Linked DNA regions of Syntrophotalea carbinolica DSM 2380. The protein of the gene in region 1 interacts with the protein of each later gene in a pairwise test. Links are inferred from orthologs where the notes say so. Each region holds a gene or a part of one and is shown on either strand. Other genes may lie near its edges.

Region 1 (3,186 bases):
GGCGGGCCGCTTCGTCTGCGGTAACCCCTTCCCGGGTTCTACCGCCTTCGAAAAAGGCCATCTGTGCCACGATCGGCAGGCCGATCCGGCTGGCGACGGTTACAGCCAGTTCCAGTTCTTCGAGGCTGGCAAAGGTTTCCAGCAACAGCAGGTCGGCGCCACCTTCGGCCAGACCTTCCATCTGTTCGCGAAACAGCTCGCGACGCTCATCGCCGGCAAGATCGGCGGTTTCGCCGGGGGTGCGGCCTAAAGGACCGATGGCTCCCGCCACCAGCGCTTCGGATCCGGCTGCCTGGCGGGCCAGTTGTGCGCCGAGGCTATTGATCGATCGCACCTGATCTTCCTGGCCTATCGCCGCCAGGCGCAACCGGTTGGCGGCAAACGTGTTGGTCTCCAGCAGTTGGGCACCGGCGGCCAGGTAATCCCGATGTATCTGCCGCACCGTTTCCGGATGTTGCAGGTTCAGGAGTTCAAAGCAGGTCGACAGAGGTACCCCACGATGGTAAAGCAGCGTTCCCATGGCCCCGTCGCCGACGATAACGCCTTGTTCCAGACGTTCCATCAAGCTTTTCTCAGCGCGTTTCATGGCCTGGCTCCATAAAGATCCCCCGGCGGCAGTTGACCGGTACGTTGCAGAAATTGGCGCAGGATCGCCCCGGTGAGCCCCCAGATCTGATAATCCTCGACGTTGAAGAAACAGACCGGATAGAGCCGCCCTCGGTGCTCCCAGTTTTCGGTATGGTAAATGCCGGGATCGCACAGTTGCGCCACCGGCACTTCAATCACTTCAGCTATTTCATGATGGTTGGCGGCAAAGGGATAGCCGCTGGGGATGGTGCCGACAAAGGGCACGACGTGGAAGCCGTACACGGAAATGAAGTCATCCAGCCGGCCCAATACCGTGATGTCTTGCGGACGGATACCCATTTCTTCTTCGGTTTCGCGCAGGGCCGTGGCGCAGAGGTCGGTGTCGTCCCTATGGGCCCCACCGCCTGGAAAGGCGATTTCCCCGGCGTGATGAGACAGATGCGCAGTGCGGCGGGTAAAGAGAATGGTGTCGGAAGCGTCCTTGGGGTAAAACAGCAGCATGACGGCCGATGGCTTGAGCCCCCCCGGTTCGATGTGGCGGCAGGTATGTCGCGACAGGTCGTGACGGACCTGTTCGGGATCCAGCATCACCGAATTTCTCCTGCTGCCGCCGTTTTCAGAGAGGCAATGGTGGCGGCATAGTCGTCCGTACCGTAAACAGCGCTCCCCGCCACCATGACCTGGGCACCCGCGCCGGCGATGCGGGCAATGTTGTCAAGCTTGACGCCGCCGTCGACTTCGAGTTCCACAGAGAGCCCGCGGCGCTCGATGGTATTGCGCAAGGCCTCTATCTTGGGCAAACAGGCCGGAATAAACTGCTGGCCGCCAAATCCGGGGTTGACGGACATGATCAGCACCAGTTCAAGCTCTTCGAGGATCACATCGAGGCAGTTGATCGGTGTCGCCGGGTTAATGGACACTCCGGCCTTTTTCCCCAGGCTATGGATGAGCTGCACGGTTCGGTGCAGATGGGGAACGGCTTCGTAATGCACGGTGATGATATCGGCCCCGGCTTTGGCGAAATCGGGGATGTAGCGATCCGGATTTTCGATCATCAGATGCACGTCCAGCGGCAGGTCGGTTACCCGGCGGGCGGCCTCCACAACCAGTGGCCCGATGGTGATGTTGGGCACGAAATGGCCGTCCATGACATCGATATGGACATAATCGGCGCCGCCTTTGTCGATGGCGGCGATTTCCTCGCCCAGGCGGGAAAAATCTGCGGACAGAATGGATGGGGCGATTTTGATCATGGTGCTCTCCGTAACTGGGTAGGGACAAATTTCATGTCTGGGCGCGGTTCGGCGGCAGACGTCATAGCGAGATCAGGGTTGTTTTTCGAACGCCACGGCAAAAAACGCATCCATGTCGTCGTGGTGTTGGGGCAGGGTGCGCAACGCACCTTGCCTGTCGAACAGTGCATGCCATGCGGCGGGCGTCTCGTTGCGTAAATCACAGCGCGTAAACTCGGGGTGTTCGTTTGTAAAGGCCCGGATGACGTTTTGGGTTTCTTCTGGGCTGAAAGTGCACAGCGAGTACACCAGCCGTCCGCCCGGCCGCAGTAAAGGCGCCACGTTGCCAAGGATGGCGCGCTGTATGCGGGCCATCTCTTTGAGGTCGGCAGGCTTGCGTCGCCAGCGGATTTCCGGATTGCGCCGCAAGACGCCGAGGCCGCTGCAGGGCGCATCGACAAGGATTCGGTCAAAGCTTGCCGGTTCGAGGAAATCCGGCACGCCGGTCAGGTCCCAGGCGTGGCCTTCGATACCCTGGCAGCCAAGCCGGTTCGCCCCACGGGTGATCAGATCCACCCGTTGGGGGTGCAGATCAAGGGCCACGATGCGGGCGCGATTGTCCGTCAAGGCGGCCATGTGGGTGGTTTTCCCGCCAGGTGCGGCGCAGGCATCGAGAATGCGTTCTCCGGGTTGCGGGTTCAGCAGATGGCTTATCAGCATGCTGGCCTGATCCTGCAGTTGGAAAATGCCTTCGGTATGCCCGCTTAAATGCCGTGTTTCTCCTTGGCGGATGTAGATGCCCTCCGGTACGAAGCGGGTCGGCACCGCATCGCAGTCACTGGCGTTGAGTGTCGCCAGCAAGGCCTCCCGTTGAATTTTCAGCGTGTTGGTGCGAATGGCGTAGGGTGCCGGTTTCAACATGGCCTGCGCCAGGGCACAGGCTTCTTCAGCACCGAATTCGTCGAGCCAGCGGGCGGCCAGCCAGCGAGGCAACGACAAAACATGTTCGAGGTAGTCCAGCGGGTCGCGCTGCCGGTCGGGCCACGGCAATTGTGCCGCCTGGCGCACCAGACCGCGCAAAATGCCATTGATGAAACCTGTTGCCCGCTGCAGTTTCAGGCGTCGGGCCAGCTCCACCGTTTCAAAAACCGCTGCATGGTTGGGAATGCGGTCGAGTTGCAGGATCTGATAACAGCCAAGGCGCAGCAGATTCAGGACGGCCGGCTCAACCTTGGCCAGCGGCTTGCGGCAAAGCTGTTGCAGGGCAAAATCGAGACGTCCGCGGTAGCGCAAGACCCCATAGACCAGTTCCGTCGCAAGGGCACGGTCGCGCACGTCCATGTCCGGCAGAGCCTGAAGCGCACTG
Region 2 (3,145 bases), 1.1 Mb from region 1 along the record:
GACCTGGAAAATCTGGTCAACGAGGCGGCTTTGATTGCAGCGCGTGAAAACGCTCAGAAGGTAACCATGCAGCATTTCGAGCAGGCCAAGGACCGCGTCCTGATGGGTACCGAGCGTAAGCTCGTGATGTCGCAACAGGAAAAGCGCATCACCGCTTATCACGAGGCCGGTCATACTTTGCTGGCTCGTCTGAGTCCCGGTGCCGATCCTATTCACAAAGTATCCATTATCCCGCGGGGCCAGGCGCTTGGGGTTACGCAGCAACTGCCTGTGGATGATCGCTATCATTACTCACGTTCCTATCTGATGACCCGCATTGCTGTGAGTCTCGGCGGACGCGCCGCCGAAAAGGCCATTTTCGAGGAATATTCCACCGGTGCGCAAAACGATCTCAAACAGGCGACCGACCTGGCCGAAAAGATGGTCTGCCAATGGGGGATGAGCGAACGTGTGGGTCCCATGAGTATCAATCGCGGCGAGGAGCATCCTTTTCTTGGGCGTAAACTGGCCAGCGATAACGCCTTCAGCCAGCATATGGCATGGATCATCGACCAGGAGATCGAAAAAGTCGTGAAGGCTGGGGAACAGGCGGCCGACGAGATTATTGCCAACCATTTGCCGGTATTGAAAAAGCTGGCGGACGCTCTGCTGGAGGAGGAAGTGCTTGATCGCACTCGGGTGGATGAGGTGTTGCGTGAAACCGGCATCGAAGTGCAGGACGATCCTGCCGCGCATCCGGATGGCGATCATGTATTGCAGGGGGAACTGGCCGGCGGGGCGGTAGAAGGCTGAAGGCAGGTTTTGCGGACTGACCCAGAGAGGCGACTTTTGTTCTGCAATGTCCCTGCCGCAAAAGGTTGAAGCGCCACTTCAAGGGGCGATGGCCACGGCAAATTCAATGGCGCCCCCGGTCATGACGGTACAGATCGCCGTAGTCGCAGGGGCCTGGTAGTTTGGTCAACGGTAAAACATATCGTTATCTGCCCCCGGAAACGTCAAAAGGCCTGTGAATATTCACAGGCCTTTTGACGTTGATCATTGGCAATACGACGGATTTAACGCAGGTTGTAGAAAACATCCTTGCCGTTGAAGCAGGCGGCCTCGCCAAGCTGATCTTCGATGCGCAGCAACTGGTTGTATTTGCATACGCGGTCGGTGCGGCAGGCAGAGCCGGTTTTAATCTGGCCGGCATTGGTGGCCACGACCAGGTCGGCGATGGTGGTGTCTTCGGTTTCGCCGCTGCGGTGGGAAACAACAGCGGTGTACCCGGCGCGTTTGGCCATTTCGATGGCTTCCAGCGTTTCGGTCAGAGTGCCGATCTGGTTCAGTTTGATAAGGATGGAGTTGGCGATACCCTTATCGATGCCCTCCTTGAAGATCTTGGTATTGGTGACGAACAGGTCGTCGCCGACGATCTGGATGCGTTTGCCGAGTTTGTCGGTCAAAATCTTCCAGCCGTCCCAGTCGTTTTCGGCCATGCCGTCTTCGATGGAGATGATGGGGTACCGATCGACCAGGTCGGCGTAGAAATCGGTGAGCTCGGCAGCCGTTTTGAGGGGCTGGGCTTCGTTGGCCAGATTGTATTTGCCGTCGGCGTAGAGTTCGGAAGCAGCGACGTCGAGGGCCAGCAGTACGTCCTCGCCCGGTTTGTATCCGGCAGCCTTGATCGCTTCCATGATGACTTCGAGGGCTTCCTCGTTGCTCTTCAGATCGGGTGCGAATCCGCCTTCATCGCCGACCGCGGTATTGTAGCCGCGTTTTTTAAGTACCGATTTCAGGGCATGGAAAATCTCGGCTCCCATGCGCAACGCTTCCTTGAAGGAATCGGCGCCGGCGGGCATGACCATGAATTCCTGGATATCGACGTTATTGTCCGCATGCGCGCCACCGTTGAGGATATTAAGCATGGGCAGAGGCAGTTCCCGGCCATTCGGGCCGCCCAGGTACTGATACAGGCTCAGTCCGAGTTCTTCGGCGGATGCCTTGGCGCAGGCCAGGGATACGCCGAGCATGGCATTGGCGCCCAGGGTCGATTTGAATTCGGTGCCATCGAGTTCGATCAGTTTTTGATCAAGGGCGGTTTGTTCCGTCGATTCCCAGCCGAGCAGCTCGGCGGCAATGACGTTGTTGACGTTATCCACGGCTTTGAGCACACCTTTGCCCAGGTAACGGGCAGCATCGCCGTCACGCATTTCCAGTGCTTCACGTTCGCCGGTGGAGGCACCGCTAGGCACGGCAGCGCGGCCCATGGCGCCGCTTTCCAGGAAAACTTCAACTTCCACGGTGGGATTTCCCCGCGAATCGAGGATTTCGCGGGCATAAATATCAACAATTTCGCTCATGACAAGCCCCTCTGAATATAGGATTAAGGATGAATGGAAATGAGATTAACAGTAATTCATGGCGGTCTGGTGACCGACACATTTATAGCACATTAGCTCCGAATTGGAAGCCCTTTTTTAGGCTCGCCAGATTGCCGTATCGCTTGAAAAGGATTGATTTTGGCGGACGATAAGTGGTAAAGGATGGGAAATAAAAGCACAACCCGAACCATTGAAAACGTTGGCCCCCTTCGTCCAAGATGACATAACCTCGCAAGTTATGTGTGCTCCGTGCATTTCGATGCGCTGATAGAGCAGGGTGGTTGCAGCGTCTGTCGTGTTGTGTCCGTGTCTGTTGCTTCCATCATCTGATGGATCTTTGCGCACGGATTCAACCATCAATCGCACCAAGGATAAAGGATACTTTTTGAGTACACGGAATTTCCGCGGGAGGTTTGTGGCCGAAGATCAACGGCTGGCGAACCTCCTTTTCGGTCAAGCCAATACCAATCTGAAGCAGATCGAACGAATTCTGGGGGTGCGTATCGCCTCCAAAGGGGGCGAGCTGCACATCTCCGGGGACGAGCATCAGGTTGCACTGGCTCAACGCCTGGTGGAAGAACTTTATGGCTTGTTGCAAGCCGATTACCCTATTTACCCTCCCGATGTCGATTATGCCATACGCATCCTCAGTGCCGACGGCAAGGCCCGATTGAAGGATATTTTCCTCGATACCGTTTGCATCTCCGCCCGTAAAAAAATCATCTCCCCCAAAAGCCTGGCTCAAAAAGCCTACATCGATGCCATTCGCCGCAACGAGGTTG

Evidence for each region.
Region 2: the proteins of rpe (region 1) and eno interact in binary tests that used the Escherichia coli proteins (3 or more experiments, as listed by UniProt). The link is inferred for Syntrophotalea carbinolica DSM 2380 from one-to-one orthologs.

What each region holds. Positions count from the first base shown.
Region 1 is NC_007498.2:301,344-304,529, forward strand. Bases 9-2,867 are described here. They hold rpe (ribulose-phosphate 3-epimerase), read right to left. Parts: upstream 1,842-2,867; coding sequence 1,176-1,841; downstream 9-1,175. Other genes in these bases: PCAR_RS01825 (bifunctional homocysteine S-methyltransferase/methylenetetrahydrofolate reductase), read right to left, coding at 9-586; PCAR_RS01830 (CoA pyrophosphatase), read right to left, coding at 583-1,176; rsmB (16S rRNA (cytosine(967)-C(5))-methyltransferase RsmB), read right to left, coding at 1,914-2,867. Also shown: more of PCAR_RS01825, read right to left, coding at 1-8; more of rsmB, read right to left, coding at 2,868-3,186. UniProt on the Escherichia coli protein: Catalyzes the reversible epimerization of D-ribulose 5-phosphate to D-xylulose 5-phosphate.
Region 2 is NC_007498.2:1,442,378-1,445,522, forward strand. What follows is about bases 200-3,017. They hold eno (phosphopyruvate hydratase), read right to left. Parts: upstream 2,343-3,017; coding sequence 1,056-2,342; downstream 200-1,055. Other genes in these bases: ftsH (ATP-dependent zinc metalloprotease FtsH), read left to right, coding at 200-792; PCAR_RS06990 (PhoH family protein), read left to right, coding at 2,779-3,017. Outside these bases: more of ftsH, read left to right, coding at 1-199; more of PCAR_RS06990, read left to right, coding at 3,018-3,145. UniProt on the Escherichia coli protein: Catalyzes the reversible conversion of 2-phosphoglycerate (2-PG) into phosphoenolpyruvate (PEP). It is essential for the degradation of carbohydrates via glycolysis.